2 regions of the Paraburkholderia sp. GAS32 genome follow, and region 1 is predicted to be linked to the other one. Evidence: riboswitches for the same ligand, from Rfam matches in the RefSeq annotation. Region 1 holds a riboswitch; the other holds the start of a gene.

Region 1 (8,716 bases):
TACCGATTGAGGAAAGCCTATGAACTCCACTGCCGCTTCTCGCAGATTGGCGTTTCGCCAACAGGTTGCCGCGTGCAAGGGATTGCTGGTGCCCGGAGTGCTCGACGAGGATCCGGCGATCGTCGCGCCCTTCGGCGAGCGCCAGCGACTCGCCAATAAGCCGATCTACGACGAGCTCGACGCACGATACAAGGACGCCGATTGACCGCGACGAATACCCCCTTCCAAAAAACGAGAGACGCAGGAGACACCGACATGGCAGGCCATCCAGATTGCGCTTTGCAACAGAACCTGGCGACCGCCGGTTCAGGAGCGGAGGAGGAACGCAGAGCATCCGTTCGCCTCCGCTCGCTGGCCGGCGGGCTCGTGGGCAACTTGATCGAGTGGTACGATTTTCTCGCTTACAGCATCTTCTCGATCTATTTCGCCAAGTCGTTCTTTCCGAGCGAAAACCCCACAGTGCAACTGATGAACACAGCCGTGATCGCTGCTGTGGGGTACGTCGCACGACCGCTTGGAAGTGTGCTGATTGGGCTCTATGCGGACCGTAAGGGCCGCAAGTTGGCTCTGACGTGGTCGGTCGCCGCCATGTGCTTCGGATCGCTTATTATCGCAGTAACCCCGGGATATCAAACGATCGGTGTATTCGCCCCTGCGCTCCTCATTGCCGCCCGGCTTCTGCAGGGGCTCAGCGCGGGAGGTGAATACGGCACCAGCGCCACGTATCTGAGCGAGGTGGCACCGGCTAACCGCCGCGGTTTCTACATGGGCTTCCTGCAGGTCAGTGTCGTCGCCGGACAGTTGCTCGCCCTCGGCCTCATGCTGCTCATGCAACGATTCCTTTTTACGGCGGACCAGATCGAGCGCTGGGGCTGGCGTCTTCCATTCGTCATAGGTGGTCTTCTCGCGCTCTTCGCCATGTACATGAGACGATATGTCGGAGAGACGCAGGATTTCGAGGAGAGCCGCCGGAAATCGTCACCGCCCGTCGTTCGTCAGTTGATCCAGCATTGGCGCAACATTCTGCTCGCGATCGGCATCACGGTAGGTGGAACGGTCGCCTTCTACACGTACACCGTCTACATGCAGAAGTTCCTGGTCAACTCCGCCGGGTTGAGCAAGCAGACCTCGACGCTCATCACCACCGGCGCGCTGCTTTTGTACCTGCCCCTGCAACCGTTGTTCGGTCTGGCGTCGGACCTGATCGGGCGCCGCCCCGTTCTGATCTTTTTCGGTTTGAGCTGCACGCTGTTCCCGGTTCCGCTTTTCGAGGCCCTCAGCCGCACGAAAAGCACGGTGACGATGTTCATGCTCTGTTTCGCCGGGCTGCTCATGCTGAGCGGATTCACTTCCATCCACATGCTGGTGAAGACGGAACTTTTTCCGGCGCGGATCAGGGCACTTGCGGTCGGGCTCCCCTACGCGCTGACAACCGCGGTCCTCGGCGGCACGACGGAATTTGTCGCGTTGCGGTTCAAGGCGTCCGGCCACGAGCCGTACTTCTTCTGGTACGTCACAATCTGGGCCGCCATTTCGTTGCTCGTCTATCTACGGATGCCTGAAACCAATGTCAGGCGGCGGCAGTGAGCCCGGCGCGCCTTGCTTCGTAGAACCAGCGCGACTGCCGACGCCGTCGCGCGAAAATTCGCCAGCGTGGATAGGTTGACCGTTTCAACCGGGACGCGCCACATTCAAACGGTTGCGAAAGCGTCCAGGTGCACGCCGCCGGACGTGTTCGTTGCGCGGCGACGGGATGAGGCGCAGGGCAGCAACAGCATTCACGCCGAGACGCCGGACTTGCCCTTGCTCTTCGGACCGACGCCTTTGCCCGAAGCGGAACGCTCCTTGGGTGTTGCGCCTCGATGCGCTGCGCCGGTTTGTCCACCACGCGTGGCTTCCATCACGTCCTCAAGGTAGTGCTCTACCACGCGCTGGAACTCCAGCATCGCCGCGTGATGGTCAACCACGCTCGCATCGTAACTCAGCGTGACGGCCGCCTTCATAAGATGCTGGACGACCACGGACCGGAACAATGCTTCTTCCACGGACAATCGTGGCGCGAGGGCAGCCAGCACGGATGCGATTCCTTTGCGCAATCTTTCGCGTACCCCAGTGGCGCCGGGCAATGCGACATCACGCGCGTCGACCAGCACCACGAAAGCGGGGTACGTCGTGCGAAACGCCACGAAAAACGTCGTCAGTCGGCCCGCAACGACCGATACATCAAGCAACGGCACCTCCTCGCTCAGCCGGTCGAACGCTGCTTCAAGCTCGGTCACGTATTGCTCGATCAGCGTACCTGCGACCTGCTCTTTCGTCGGAAAGAACTGGTAAAGCGAACCGATCGACGCCCCCGCGCGCGCGGCGATCGCTGTCATCGTCGTTGCTTCGTACCCCCTTTCGGCGAATTCCGCGCTTGCGGCTTCCAGCAACGACGCCACCCGCGCGTGTCCGCGGGCGCGGCGCGGCGCCTTCGCCTCGCCCGTATTCGGCGTTGACTTTTGTGAGGCCATTCTCATATACTGTTTGTGAGCACCCCCTCACAATACACCAGCGGCTCGCCGCTTTCAATGGAAGGCCATCATGTTGCAAAACCTTGACCCCAAGACTACCGCTCTCGTTCTGATCGATCTTCAGGAGGGCATTCTCGGATTCGGGAAAGCGCCCCGACCCGCCGCAGCCGTGGTGGCTACCGCGGCAACGCTCGCAAAGCGCTTCCGGGAAGTGAACGCGCCGGTCGTCCTGGTCCGGGTGGGCTGGAGCGCCGACTTCGGCGATGCACTGAAGCAGCCCATCGATCAGCCCATCGCGCTTCCCCCCGGCGGACTGCCCTCGAACTGGTGGGACTTTCCCGTTGAACTGGCGGTGGAGGAGCGCGACATCAAGATCACGAAACGCCAATGGAGCGCTTTTTACGGCACCGAGCTCGACCTGCAATTGCGGCGTCGCGGCGTCGAAACCATTGTGCTGGGCGGGATTTCGACGAACATCGGCGTCGAGTCGACGGCTCGCGCCGCGCACGAGCACGGGTACTCGCTGGTGCTCGTCGAGGACGCAATGAGCTGCGGCGCGCCCGAGCATCACCATGCGTCGCTGAATTACATCTTCCCGAGGCTCGGTCTCGTGCGGCGATCCGTCGACGTACTCGAGGCGCTCGCAGCCTGATGACGCCCGATGGACAAGCACAGCGTGGCCGGAGAGAGACGATGAGCAGCGAACGTCACACGGGAGCTTCGTCGCTCTTGCGCCGCGTCGAAACCGTGTTCGACATGCGGGCGTTGGGTCGCGCCATGTTTGCGCTCGTCCCGCTGCTCCTCCTTGCAGTCATATCGGGCAGATCCGAGTGGCTTACCGCTGCAATCGTGCCGGTCGCGATGCTCATCGCGCTCGACCACTCGCAGCTTGCGCCGCTCAGCGTATTCGCGCACGCATTGGCGATCAGCGCGGGCTTCATGATCCTGATGGCGTCGCTCGCGCACCCGCTGCTCTTTGTCGTAGCCACAGTCCTGCTGGGCATGGGATCCGTGCTGGTGACCGCGGGCGGCAGTGCCTTGCGCCCGCTCGGCAATTTCACGTTCATTCCCTCGCTGTATCTTGCCTGCGAAAGTGGGGAAGGCGTCACGCGGCAGGCGCTTATTACCCGGAGCGTTGAGGTCCTGCCGTTCCTGTTGATAGCCGCGTTGCCGATCCTGCTCCTAGCGTCAGTCGAGCACTTCCGCTCGCGTGAAACCGGCCAGCCGACTCTTGCGCATTTCGCAAAGTGGACTCGCCTCTCCCCAAACAGCGAGCGCAACGCATATATCGAGCTGATGATCACCGTCGCGCTCGCGGTCGCTTGCGCTGCCGTACTTGTCGAATGGCGGCACGTCGATCATGGTCAGTGGATGATCTGGTCGGCCGCCAGCGTCGTTACCGGAAATGCAGCAAGCGCCCGGCAGAAGTTTCGCAGCCGGCTCACCGGGGCCGTTGTCGGCGTTTCCTTCGGAGTGGTTGTCGGATTGATGATCCCTCATGCGTTATTTATGCGTGTGCTCGTTGTGTTCGCCGCAATGCTGACGCTCATCTGCATTCGTCCGTACACGCTCGCATTCGGTGTCCGGTGCGCCTGTGCGGCAATAGCCTTTGTATTAGCGGGAAAGCCGTGGATTTTTGGAGGCGAACGCCTGCTGAACGTGGCAGTCGGCAGCGCCATTGGGCTGCTGTGTGCGCTCACGGCATCCGCCATTGCGGCGCACATGAAAGACACGTGCCGCTCGACGTGTGACGCCCCAAGACCCCGGCAAGACTGAGCGGGACTGCGCAGTCGCCTCTGATTAGGGGCGCACGATCGACGTTTAGCTGAAGATCTCATGGTGTTCAGCAAGTATGGTAGTGCCGATTCCGATCGCTGCTGCCGTCGAATAGTTGACGCAGGTGCTTCTGGGTAGAAGCCGGTTATTCCCCAAAGACAGGGGCGAGCACATCGAACCCGAAAGGCATTCGTAATAATCGGCGCTCGCAGCAATGCTCAACCGCGCAAAGCGCTATAGTGGCGACTTGCTTCTGCAACGCATGGCGCGATAAAATCGCGCCTGCTCATTGGGGAGTAGCCGCCTCGAACGCGATGTTCGAGGGCGCACGTCAACATACTTGGCGAGTCGAGAGACCCGCTATGGCGTGCGCAGCTAAATGCCTGGCAAGACCGATGACTCGCATTCCGACCTAACCGGGTCGCCGGAATGCGTGTCATCGCGTTCTTTCTGCGCGGCCCGGGTACAACAACCCCATGCAATCCTTCCTCATTTCGACCAGTGTGGTCGGCCTTGCTGAAATCGGCGACAAGACTCAACTTCTGTCCCTGGTATTGGCAGCGCGATATCGCAAGCCCATTCCCATCATCCTCGGTGTTTTTGCCGCTACCCTCATCAACCATGGTGCATCCGGCGCACTCGGCGCGTGGCTCGCGAGCGTTCTGAGTCCGGGCATTCTGAATTGGGCGGTTGTCGCGTCATTCGCCGTGATGGCCGTGTGGATTCTCGTTCCGGACAAGCTGGACGACGCCGATGCGGTTTTGACGAAAAACTCGATGGGTGTGTTCGGCACAACCGCGCTCACATTCTTTCTCGCCGAGATGGGCGACAAAACCCAAATCGTCACGATTGCCCTGGCGGCACGCTTTCATGAGTTCTTCGGCGTCGTTGCGGGTACGACACTCGGCATGATGCTGGCCAATGTGCCCGTCATCTACCTGGGACACAAATTCGCCGACCGCCTGCCAACAAAGGCGGTCCACATTCTGGCCGCCATTATCTTCGTTGTCCTCGGTGGCCTCGCCCTCAGGACCGCGCTGTACCCGCAAGCGCATCCGCTGTTCTAGTTCGCGGCTGACGCGCGCACCGCACTCCACCAACGCGAGACCTTTAGAAAAAACCCGAGCGTGCCGTTAATATGCGGTGGTCCGACAAAACGTGGACCGGGATCGGAGTCGTCCGTCGTTTACTCGGTTCGAAGTCAACGAAAGAACTGAGCGATGCTTCGGATCACGACTTCCGGATACGCACGCCGTCTACGGGAAGACTGACACTTTCAGTTTCCTTCCGCCCAACCTGCTCGAACAGGGCGCCTCGTCGACGTGCCGTTCCACATCGGAGCAATCGTGACCAGACAGAAAGGCACCCAAAGGCGTCGATATCTGTGGCGACGCAACGCAGCAGAAGACCGAGTTGAGCAGACGTCGTCGAATGTGCCCCCCGCGCGGCGCACCGCCGTATTTGGTCTCGTCCTCGTTCTATTGAGCGTGCCGCTCCTGGCCTTCTGGGGAGCGTATGAAAGCTTGAGTGCCGGTTTCGCCGCGCAAGCTGCCAACGAGGCGGATAAGGCTTTCGAGGAAGCTCGCTATAGCGTTGCGTGGGAGGAATCGGCCGAACGCAAGTACTTTCTGGACCCGCGTCCGGAGGTTCTACGCGAGCACCGCGAGGCCGGTGAAGCACTTGACGCAGCGCTGAAGAAGGCAGTGGCACTTGAGCCTGGCAGCAGCGCAATGCTGCGCGGCCTGCTGGAGAAGCACGCGAAGTATCGAGCGTTCGCCAAACCGATGTTCAAGGCCGTCGATGATCACGACATCGCGAGAGCCAATGAGATCGACGAGGATTCGGCCGATCCACTCTTCGACGATATCGAGCAAAAGGTTCTCGCGGCAGCGGCACAGCACCGCGACGATGCGACGATGCAACTCGACCGGCTCGTTGCCGTGCAACGGATCGTCCTGATATCGACCCCCGTGGTACTCGCGATCGGCGTGGGGCTCTCGCTGCTGTTTCTTCAGATGCTGCGGCGCATTCGCAAGAACGTGGATGCGGCGGCCCAGGACGCGCTGCGCAGCAGCGAACAGAGGCTGCAGGCGCTTGTCGCGAACACGTCGGATGCGATACTCGTTTCCGACGTCAACGGGACTGTGACTTACGAGGCGCCGACGCGAAGACCGGACCCCTTGAAGAACATGGGCCAGCTCGTCGGCACCAGTCTGCTCGATCCGATTCATCCCATTGACCGCCCCACGCTGCAGGGCCTGTTGGAGACCGTGTCGTCGACGGCTCGATCCACGAAATCCATCGAGATCCGTACTCGAGGTGAGGGCGATGCGTGGCGCTATATTCAGCTTACCTTGACGAATCTGCTCGATGAACCGGCTGTCGGCGCAATCGTGGCGACCGCGAGCGACACCACCGAAAGAAAGAACTTCGAGGAGCAGCTCGCGCGAAGGGCGTTCTACGATACGCTCACCTCGTTACCGAACCGAGCACTGCTGCTCGATCGTATTAGCCAGGCCGAAGCTCGTGCGCGTGAGCGTAATGCGATGATCGGCGTTGTCTTCGTCGACCTGGACAACTTCAAGCGGGTGAACGACAGTCTCGGACACCACGTGGGAGACCGGCTGCTGATCGCAGCGGCCAAACGCCTCGAAGGGTGCATTCGCCCGACCGACACCGTCGCGCGGTTGGGCGGAGACGAGTTCGTCATCCTGCTGGAACACCTCGGGAGTGAGGCGACGAGCGAAGGCACCCTGGTTGCGGACAACATCCTGGCGCAATTCAGTCAACCGTTCGATCTCGACAACAAACAGTACATCGTCAGCGCGAGCGTTGGGCTGGCATTCGCGCACGCTGGGCGCGGCCGCGGCGATGCTGATACGTTGTTGCGGGACGCCGACGTCGCGATGTACCGGGCCAAGAACGGTGGAAAGGGCCGCTACGTGGTTTTCGAAGAGAACATGCACGCGGAAGCGGTCAAAAAGCTGGAGATTGAAACGGACCTGCGTTACGCGATCGAGCATCGCGACCTACGGGTGTATTTCCAGCCCATCATGCAGCTTCAGGAGGCAGGGTTCCGGGAAATGGAAGCGCTCGTGCGGTGGCAGCACCCCACGCGAGGTTTGTTGCCGCCCGCCGAATTCATTGCGATTGCAGAAGAAAGCGGCCTGATCATTCCACTCGGACGATACGTACTGGAAGAGGCTTGCCAGCAAGTCGCCCGCTGGCAGCGGGAGTTCCCGACCGAGCCGCCATTGCAGATTAGCGTCAATCTCTCGCCTCGGCAGTTCGATGATCCCAACCTCGTTGCCGACGTGGCTGCGGCGCTGTCCAGTGCTCACATCGGCGCAGGCTCGCTGAAATTGGAGGTCACGGAGGGCCTGATCATGCGGGATACCGAAAGGAGTATCGAGACGCTCCAGAGGCTGAAAGACTTTGGCGTCACAATCGCAATCGACGACTTCGGCACGGGCTATTCATCGCTTAGTTATCTTCGCAGGCTGCCGCTGGATGTGCTGAAAATCGACCGATCCTTTGTTCAGGGTATTGGCACGAGCGCTGAGGACGATGCGATCGTTCGCGCCGTCATCTCCATGGCGCAGTCTCTTGGACTGTCCGTCACGGCTGAGGGAATTGAAACGAGTGAGCAGGCAAGGCTCCTTCGAGAATGGTCCTGCCAAACTGGACAGGGCTATCTTTTTTCACGACCTCTGCCTGCGGAGGAGTTTACGGCGCTATTTCGTGCACATTCTGCTGGTTCCACCCGCAGCCATTCTGCGGGCGACTTCACCATGGAGCCGCTCTGACCCATACGCGAGTGCTGTCGGTTGAACGCGTATCGGTCACCTCTGCTGCATCGCGATCTCACGAAGCGCCATGAGGACGGTGTGTCGTGTCGTTTCACATCATGCCGCCCATGCTTCCAGTGCCGCCCACCCCGGTTCCACCGGTCCCGCTTGTGCCGGTACCTGGCGATATCGCAATCGGATGTGCGGCCCCCATCGTGGCCATCAGTGCGACGGCGGCTGCGTCCGGTTCGCCATTGGCGTCGATTGCGCCAAGAGTGAGGAGCGCTTCGAGATCGTTGTCCTCGCCCGGCTGTCCGACAGTGAATGCGGTGGTCAGAAAATTGGGGGTGGAAAGCGTAACACTGTACTTTTGCTGTAGATTCTGGACGACAGCGGCCTGCGCCGTCAGAACGTTGGTCTGATTCTGCAGCGCCTGCTGAAACTGCGTGTTCGTCGCGAAGCCGGCGATCAGCCCGCTTTCATTTGTACCGAGTTGCGCCGCCAGATACGACAACAACAGGTCAGTCTCCGGCGTGACGTTGTACGTGCCGCTAGCGAACGCGGCGGAGTGCAGCGTCGTCCCGCCCGAAGTCGCAGTGATCATGCACGGCATCACTGCGCCGAATGCCGCGTGGTAGT
Region 2 (8,716 bases), on a different contig from region 1:
CGTATTGAGCGATCGCGCCGCAGATCACGATCCGTGCGCGGCGCTTGATGAGCGGAATCACCGCATCTGTGACCATGCCGCCCACGTTGTCGAAATAGACATCGACGCCGCCGGTCGCCGCCTGCAGCGCTGACTGCAAGCCTTCAAGCGTCGGATGCGCCCGATAGTCGACCGCGCCGTCGAGCTTCAGCGTGTCGGTCAGAAACGCGCACTTGTCCGGACCGCCCGCTATCCCAATGACGCGACATCCGGCGCGCTTGCCGAACTGCGCGACCAGCGAGCCGACTGCGCCCGCCGCACCGGACACGACCAGCGTGTCGCCCGGACGCGGCTTGCCCGCTTCCATCAAACCGAACCACGCAGTGCGTCCCGGCATACCGAGCACGCCGAGCGCGGTCGAAACCGGCGCCGCGGCGGGGTCCAGTTTGGTCAGTTCGCTGTGATGGCACTTGGCATACAACTGCCAGCCGCTATAGGCCGACACCCAGTCGCCCTGCTTGAACAGCGGGCTCGCCGACGCCACCACTTCACCCACCACGCCCGCTCGCTGCACGATGCCGAGTGGATGCGGCACATCGTAGGTATTGCGTTCGTGCTGCTGGATGCGAATGTATGGATCGACGCTGATAATGCGCGCCCGGATGAGAACCTCATTGGATGACAATTTGTCGTCGAGTTCGCTTTCGCGTAACTCGTAATGCTCATCGCCAACGCGTCCTTCAGGACGCTTGACGTAAAACCACTGGCGGTTTTGATAACTCATGTGAACACTCACTGCGGTCGTAGACGGTGAGTGATCTTACCAGTGGGGCCATCGCACGCTTGCGAGGCTGATGTCGCATCACTGGACGGCCGTAGCAAAACCAGAGGGCGCCGGCGCACGCGCCCGATTCCAAGCTTGTTGAAAGCCTCCCGTCCCGCTAGAATCCTCCGGTCACTGGGGAGTAGCCTTCCTTCATCCATTGAAGGAGAGCGCGTCAACATACTTGACCTGCGGGTCATGGCGCGTTCGACCGGGTCGGTTTGGCGAGACCATTGGCGCACTGCTTCGTTCTGGTCGGACGGGGCGCGGTGCGTCATTGGTTCGTTACTTTCGTCCGACCGCGGAGTTGCCCTGTGAAACATCGTTGTGCCCTGCCAGTCTCCCCACTTGCCGGTCCGTTGTGCCGCTTCCCCTTTGCATTTGCAGTGAGGCGCGCATGACCGGTCTCCTGTTCCAACTCGCCATCATGCTGGTCGTCATTCTCGTGTCGGCCGAGCTCTTCACCAATGCCCTCGAGCATCTCGGCGAGCGCCTGAAAATCTCCGAGGGCGTGACGGGTTCGCTGTTCGCGGCGGTCGGTACCGCCCTGCCCGAAACCCTCGTCCCGCTGCTCGCGATTGCGGGCGGCACGACCGATAGCGCGGTCAATCAGGAGATCGGCGTCGGCGCGATTCTCGGCGCGCCGCTCATGCTCTCCACCCTCTCCACTTTCCTGATGACGCTGGCGATTCTCGGTTCGCGCGGTGCCGGCGGCTGGGTCACGCCGGAACGCACGGGTTTCACGCGCGATCTGAACTACTTCCTGTGCGCCTTTGTGCTGGCGGCCGCGGCGATGTACGTGCCGCATGAAGAGATGATCGTACGGGGGCTGTTCAGCGCGGCGCTGGTCGGTGTGTACATCACGTATGTGGTGATGACGTTCCGTGCATCGAACAAACTGGTCGACGCCGGTCACGGCACTGAAGCGCCGGGCAGAATGCTGCTGTCGCGTCTTGGCTTGCCCACCAATCTCGCGACCATCGCGGTGCAACTGGCGCTGGCGGTTGCGTTGCTGGTGTGGGGCGCGGAAGGCTTCATCCACGGTGTGCGGGGCGTGTCGCAAGTGCTCGGCGTCTCGCCGCTGCTGCTGTCGCTGCTGATCATTCCGATCGCCACCGAGTTGCCGGAGAAGGTCAACAGCATCCTGTGGATTCGCCGTGGCAAGGACACGCTGGCGTTCGGCAACATCACCGGCGCGATGGTGTTCCAGGGCACGCTGCTGCCCGCAATCGGGATTCTGCTGACGCCGTGGGCGCCGCGTATCGAAGTGGTGACCGGTATCGTGATCACGCTCGCTGCCGCCGCGTGGCTGCGGATCAACGTGCGTGCGCGCGGCGTGCCGGTGTGGGCGCTGCTGGTGTGCGGCGTGCTCTACGCCACTTATCTGGCGATCACGCTGAGCCGCTGAGCGAGTGACGAAAGACCGGGAAGGCCGCGACAAAAGCCGCCGAAGCGCGGCCTTCCCAACCAGCCGCCCTTAATTGGACGGCGCCGCCGCAGCCGTTGCTGTGCTATCCGTCTTGAACACCGTCTTCCAGTCATCCTTCACATCGACGACGAGCCAGCCTTTCCCGCTGGCTTCGTCCAGCCCCTTGTCGAGCTTGCCGCTTTTCGCCGTTCGGTCGTACGCGTACTCCCGTTCGCCGTCGGTGTGATGCAGCAGCGCCGCGAGGCGCGGACCGTCGCCGGCCGAGGTCCATTCGAGCATCGGCACATCGCCGTCGGCGTTGCCGAACGCGATCACCGGACGCCGGCCGATCACGCGGTCGATGGCAAGCGGTTTGGCCGCGCCATCGACGAGATTGTCGACCTGCGCAAGCCGGGTCAGCGACACTGCGCCGTTCGTCTGGTTGTACTTGTATTTGACGGTGCTGCCGATCACCTGCTCGGGCGGAATGCCGTACACGCGCTGCGCGATGTCACGGACGAACTCGACATCGCTGCCCGTCACCAGATAGGTCCTGAAGCCATTGGCGCGCAGATAGGCGAGCAACTCGAGCATCGGCTGATAAGCGAGGTCGGCGTACGGGCGATTGAAGCGCGGGTCGCTCGCGGAGTCGAACCATTCGTGCACGAGCGCGGCGAATTGATCGCTGGTCATGCCGGCATGCGCCGCCGCCAGCAGCCTCGTCGAACCGGCGTCGCCGCTCGCCGCGATGCTCTTCAGATTGCCTTTCAGAATCGAGCGGAACGGGTCCTGCCGTTTCCATTCCGGATGCCGCCCGGCCACCGTCTTCACCCGTTGCAGCGCGAACACCAGTTGTACCGAGGCGGGTTGCTCCGGCCACAACGTGCCGTCGTTGTCGAATACGGCGATCCGGTCGGCGCGCGGGATGAAGTCTTTCGACTCTGGCGTCGTGACCAGCGTGACGAAATCGACAATCGAGCGTTTGCTCGCAGTATCGTTCCACGACGCGAGGGTTGCGGCGGTCGACGCGCCGGCCGGCGACTCGCTTGCGTCGTGGTGCGGCGTAACGGTACAAGCTGAAAGAACCATAACGGTCAAAGCAATGCAGTACCGGTGCATCGTGCGAATCATAAAAGCCTCATCAAAAGCGGTGGGTCAAACTTTAAGCGAGCGCAAGTCTAATGGGACACGGCGATTGTTGCAGCCCGTTTTGTTGCTTTTTTGGGACGACGGCGTGAATGCCGGTAATTGTCAAATGGCGTATGCCGCTATGCAGCTTTTTATGCAACAAGCAAACAAATGCTCAACGTAGTGGCAAAAGTGTGGAATAAGAATGGCGGCCAAAATCTAACTCCGTCCGAAATTGCGTAGATTTCTATCGCGTTACAAATTTATCTCTGTAATCTCCTGAAACGTTTGCTACTATTCCGCCACAACACTCCCGGATTGTGAATTTTTTACCTCCGCATGCGTCGTTTGGTGCGGCGTCTCTTGAGTCTGAAAGGAGCGTCCATGCAAGCCCTGCATCCGGCCGTACCGTCTTTCCAGCTTGCCCGAAAGACTTAGTGCGAATTAATCGCGCATCTTATCCGCTTTGCATATTTCCCCGGTTGCGCGTGGCCACTGGGTGAGGTGAACTTACGCCTGCGATTAGTTTGCGTTAGTTCGACCTAATTCGAAAATACGAATGCCATTGCTCCTGCTTTATTTGCATCGGGCAAAAGAATGCGTTCGCCTATAAGAAATGCCCATAGACGAGGTGCGCGAATGGGTTGTAAAAGCGTGGTTGGGTCGGTAGCGTTATACGCCGCCTCGGTGGTGTTGTCGCCGGCGTTCGCTCAGGCATCGGCCGACGAAGCCAATAAGAGTAATAACCCGCTTAATCTGGCAGCCTCATTCAACATCAGAATTACTACACGCCGAGCGTGTTCGGCGCGAGCGCGCACACCAACGATCTGCTCTTGCGCCCCACCGTGCCGATCGGCCCGAACAGCCTGATCGGCGTGCCGGAAATTTTCCGCGCCACGGTGCCGGTCAGCACGCGGCCCGATCCAAGCGGCGGCTATAACACCGGCCTCGGCGACCTGAACCTATTCGACATCTTCCTGCTCTCGCAAGGCGACGTGCAGGTCGGCGTCGGCCCGCTCGTGACGATGCCGACCGCCACCGACCCGAGCCTCGGCACCGGCAAGTGGCAGGCCGGTCTTGCCGCGGTCGCCGTCAGCGCGACGAAGGCGCGGCTCCTCGGCGCCCTGGTGCAGTGGCAACACTCGTTCGCGGGACAAACCAGCCGGCCCACCACGCAATCGCTCACCGCGCAGCCGTTCGGCATCTTCAACCTGCCGGGCGGCGCTGGTATATCCGCTCGACCGGCACCTGGACTTTCGACCTGCAGCATGGCAGCTATTACATCCCGGTGGGTCTGGGTGCGGGCAAAGCGTGGAAAGGCGGCTCGACCATCTACAACGCGTTTATCGAGCCGCAATACTCGGTAGCGCATTCCGGCGCCGGCGTGCCGAAGTTCACCATCTTCGCCGGGCTGAACATGACGTTCGGCAAATAAGCACAAAAAACTGAGCACAGAAACAGAGGACTTAACCATGACCTTATTCAAACGCCTGCCGACCTGCGCAGTCATCGCGGCCTTGTCACTGACCACGTTACCGCATACGCAAGCCGTCGCTCAAGCGAGCGCCCCCACGGCGGCGACAGCGGCCGTCACCGCCTCGCCTGAAGAAGCGCGCGCGATCGCCAAAGACGCGTTCCTCTACGCGTATCCGATGCTGTTCAACTACAAGACGCTTTACGAGTAGGCGCTCGATTCCGGCTCGAAGTCTTATGTGGGCGGCTTCGGCAAGTTCCGCAACTACTCGCATCCGTACGGTCCCGAGAACAAGGACATCGTCACGCCGAACAACGACACGCCGTACTCGTGGGCGTGGCTCGATCTGCGTCGCGAGCCGTGGGTGCTGACGGTGCCCGCGGTGCCGAAAGAGCGCTACTACGTCTTCCAGTGGATCGACCTGTACACCTACAACTTCGCGTACGTCGGTTCGCGCGCCACGGGCAACGGCGCGGGCCACTATCTGTTCGCCGGTCCGAACTGGCACGGTGATACGCCCAAGGGCATCGACAAGGTGTTCCGCTCCGAGACGGACCTGATCCTGACGCTCGGCCGCACGGCGCTCAACGGCGCGAGCGACGTCAAAAACGTCGAGGCGATCCAGAAGCAATACAAGCTCACGCCGCTGTCCGCCTTCGAACATACGGCTGCGCCGCCGTCCGTCGCGAAGCTCGATTTTCCGAAGTGGGATGAAGCGAAGGCGACTTCGGTCGACTTCATCGCCTATCTGAACTTCATGCTGCAGTTCACGCAGCCGCCGGCGCCGTCCGAGCAGGAATTGATGGCGCGCTTCGCGAAGATCGGCATTGCGCCGGGCGCGCCGTTCGATCCGGCCGCCTTGACGCCGGAAACGCGCGCCGCGCTCGAAGCTGGTGTCGCAGACGGCAAAGCCGCATTGGCCGACGCGGAAAAACACACCACTGGCTCGTTCAGCCTGTTCGGCAGCCGTGCGGATCTGAAGGACGACTACACCACGCGCGCCGTCGCGGCGGCGATGGGGATTTACGGCAATACCAAGGAAGAAGCGGTGTACGTCGGCACACGAGTGAACGGCGAACGCGCGCAACTGCTCGGCTCAGTGCCGTACGTGCTGCACTTCGACAAGAAGGACCTGCCGCCCGCGAAATTCTTCTGGTCGATGACGCTGTACGACCTGCCCGCGCGCCATCTGGTTGCGAATCCAATCAACCGTTACTCGATCGGCGATCGCACCAAAGGCCTGAAGTACGGCGCCGATGGCTCGCTGGATATCTACGTGCAGAACACGTCGCCGGGTGCGGACAAGACGTCGAACTGGCTGCCGGCGCCCACCGGTGCGTACACCCTCGGCATGCGCATCTATGGCCCGGATGAGACGGTGCTCAACGGTAGCTGGAATCCCCCGAGCCCCAAAAGCGCTAAGCCGCGCATGGACGAACCTGAGGACAATATGAATAAGAAAACAGCGACATGGGTCACGGCCGCCGTGCTGGCGTCGGTTGCTGCACCCAGTCTGGCGAAGACGCAGCAGGATCAGCCGGCGCATGCGACGGCCACCACGGCGTCCGTGCCGGGTCCAGTGGCCGGCTATGCGATCTCTGAAGAATACGCGCGATTGGTGGCGCGCCAGACCTACTTCTGGGCGTGGCCGATGGTGAACGTCTACGGCCGTCTGCTGGCGATGAAGCAGGTCCCACAGCCGGGTCTGAACGGCGGCATCGTGCCGGTTGCGCCGCCCAATCATCTGTCGATGCTGCGCGACTACATTCAGCCGCAGGAGCGATTTGTTGCGTGTCCGAATCAGGACGTGGTCTACGGCTCCTCGATCCTCGATCTGAATCAGACGCCGGTGGTCGTGCAGGTGCCCGATTTCGGCAAACGCTTCTGGGTCTATCAGGCCGTCGATCTGCGTACCGACGGTTTCGCGAGTCTCGGCAAGATGTACGGCACACGTCCGGGCTTCTATCTCCTGGCGGGCCCTGACTGGCACGGCCAGGTGCCGAAGGGCATCCGCCAGGTGTTCCGCTCGTCGACCGGAGTCGGCAGTTTTATTCCGCGCGTTTTCATGGACGACACGCCTGAAGATCGCGTGGCCGTGCAGTCGGTGATTGCGAAGGTTGGCCTGTATCCGCTCGCCGAGTACGACGGCAAGGTCAAGGAGACCGACTGGTCGAAGCTGCCGAGCTTCGGCGAGGCCGGTGGTGCCGCGGGCGGCAACGCCGAAGAAATCAAGTGGGTCGATCCAAACCGCTTCTGGGACATGCTGCGCACCGTGCTCGACGTGACGCCGCCGCAACGCGGCGAAGAGGCGCTCTACGCGCAGGCGCGCGCATTGATCGTCGCGGCGCAGAAGGATCCGGCAATCAAGACCGCGATTGTTGAGGAAGGGACGAAGGCCGAAGCGGATCTGGTCACGCCGCTGTTCAACTTCAACACCTTTGGCAAGCGGCTGCCGGCGAACTGGAACACCATCAGCAACGGCGCCGCGTTCGGCACGGACTACTTCACACACACGGCGGTGGCGAAGTCGAACATCTTCGTCAACAAGCCTAACGAGACCAAGTATTTCTACGCCGACGCCGACGCATCCGGTCAGCGTCTCGATGGCAACGCACGCTACACGGTGACGTTCGCCAAGGATCAGTTGCCGCCGGTCAGGGGGTTCTGGTCGCTGACGCTGTACAACTCGCACCACTTCTTCTCGCCGAACCCGCAGAACCGCTACTCGCTCGGCACCAAGAACAAGGACCTGAAGTTCAATGCGGATGGCTCGTTGACGCTTTACGTGCAGAACACGAGTCCCGGTGACGACAAGGTCTCCAACTGGCTGCCGGCGCCGGCCAATGAAGCGTTCTCGCTGTATGTCCGCGCCTATTGGCCGCAGCAACCGGCGCTCGACGGCAGTTGGACGCCGCCGCCGGTCAAGCGTGAACCGTAAGAAAACACGCCGATGTGCACGCGTGCGGCTTGCCGCCGCGGTGTGTCAAAACCTTGTTCCGCAAAGTGGAAGTGCGGAAAGTTAATTTCATGAGGATGACTATGAGTCGCACAAACCGTTTGTCCGCAAGCCGGTCACTCGCCAGGTTGTGCACGGGTGCGCTTCTTACCACCGCCGGCGTGGGTCTTTCGCAACAAGCGTGGGCTACTGAAGGTGGCATCGGCAGGCCGATCACCGGCATGCAGGTCACGCCGTACGCAGGCGTCGTGCCGCCCACCAGCGACTGGATCGTGTCGGCCAACACGATTTACTACGAAGGCTCGCTCGGTGCGAGCAAGACGATCCCGATCGCCGGTACTGTCACCGCCGGGTAGGACTATTCGATCGTGTACACGCATTGTGAATGCGATCAAGACCTGGGGCATTACGGCGGGCGGCTGGAACTTCGCTTCTTCGTTCGGCGTACCGATCCAGTACACCGACGTGTCGTCGTTTCATGGCCGCTTGCCGAACGATCATGGCACCCAGTTCGCCGACCTCTTCTTCACGCCGGTGGTGGCCGGCTATCACCTGACCAGGACCGACCACATCGCATTGAGCCTGCAGATCTATGCGCCGACCGGCGCGTACACCTCGAGCCGCCTCGCCAATGCCGGGCAGAACACGTGGACCTTCACGCCGACGTTCTCGTACACGAAGCTGTTCCCGAAGGAAGAGATCGAGTTGTCGTTGAACTATGGCGTCGAGTTCTATACGCCGAACGGCGACACCCACTATCACAACGCACCGGTCAGCGTGCTCGACCTGCTCGCGCTCAAGCGCTTCGGCAGCGGCTGGGGCGTGGGCGTGGTGGGCGGGTATATCCAGCAGATCGGTCATGATAGCGGCGGCCTGGCCGATGCCACCGGCGGCAATCAGGGGCATTCGGTGGGTATCGGGCCGATGGTCACGTGGCCTGGCAAGGTC

Evidence for each region. A riboswitch is a leader RNA that binds a small molecule or an ion and turns the genes downstream of it on or off. The one in region 1 is predicted to bind manganese.
Region 2: it holds a riboswitch for manganese, as region 1 does, so the genes downstream of both, P3T25_RS11430 (sodium:calcium antiporter) here and P3T25_RS42195 (TMEM165/GDT1 family protein) in region 1, are expected to answer to the same signal.

The regions. Positions count from the first base shown of each region.
Region 1 is NZ_JBNPVS010000059.1:39,128-47,843, reverse strand. It holds partial or broken gene P3T25_RS42220 (carboxyvinyl-carboxyphosphonate phosphorylmutase) at 95-205, shown strand; gene P3T25_RS42215 (MFS transporter) at 256-1,587, shown strand; gene P3T25_RS42210 (TetR/AcrR family transcriptional regulator) at 1,779-2,513, opposite strand; gene P3T25_RS42205 (hydrolase) at 2,584-3,165, shown strand; gene P3T25_RS42200 (FUSC family protein) at 3,207-4,289, shown strand; yybP-ykoY riboswitch at 4,569-4,751, shown strand; gene P3T25_RS42195 (TMEM165/GDT1 family protein) at 4,766-5,356, shown strand; gene P3T25_RS42190 (putative bifunctional diguanylate cyclase/phosphodiesterase) at 6,020-8,095, shown strand; gene P3T25_RS42185 (hypothetical protein) at 8,190-8,716, opposite strand, start outside.
Region 2 is NZ_JBNPVS010000007.1:173,338-182,053, forward strand. It holds gene P3T25_RS11425 (NADP-dependent oxidoreductase) at 1-763, opposite strand, end outside; yybP-ykoY riboswitch at 928-1,099, shown strand; gene P3T25_RS11430 (sodium:calcium antiporter) at 1,200-2,210, shown strand; gene P3T25_RS11435 (HAD family hydrolase) at 2,280-3,341, opposite strand; gene P3T25_RS11440 (hypothetical protein) at 4,136-4,705, shown strand; gene P3T25_RS11445 (hypothetical protein) at 4,811-5,023, shown strand; gene P3T25_RS11450 (DUF1254 domain-containing protein) at 5,051-7,750, shown strand; gene P3T25_RS11455 (hypothetical protein) at 7,852-8,124, shown strand; gene P3T25_RS11460 (SphA family protein) at 8,150-8,716, shown strand, end outside.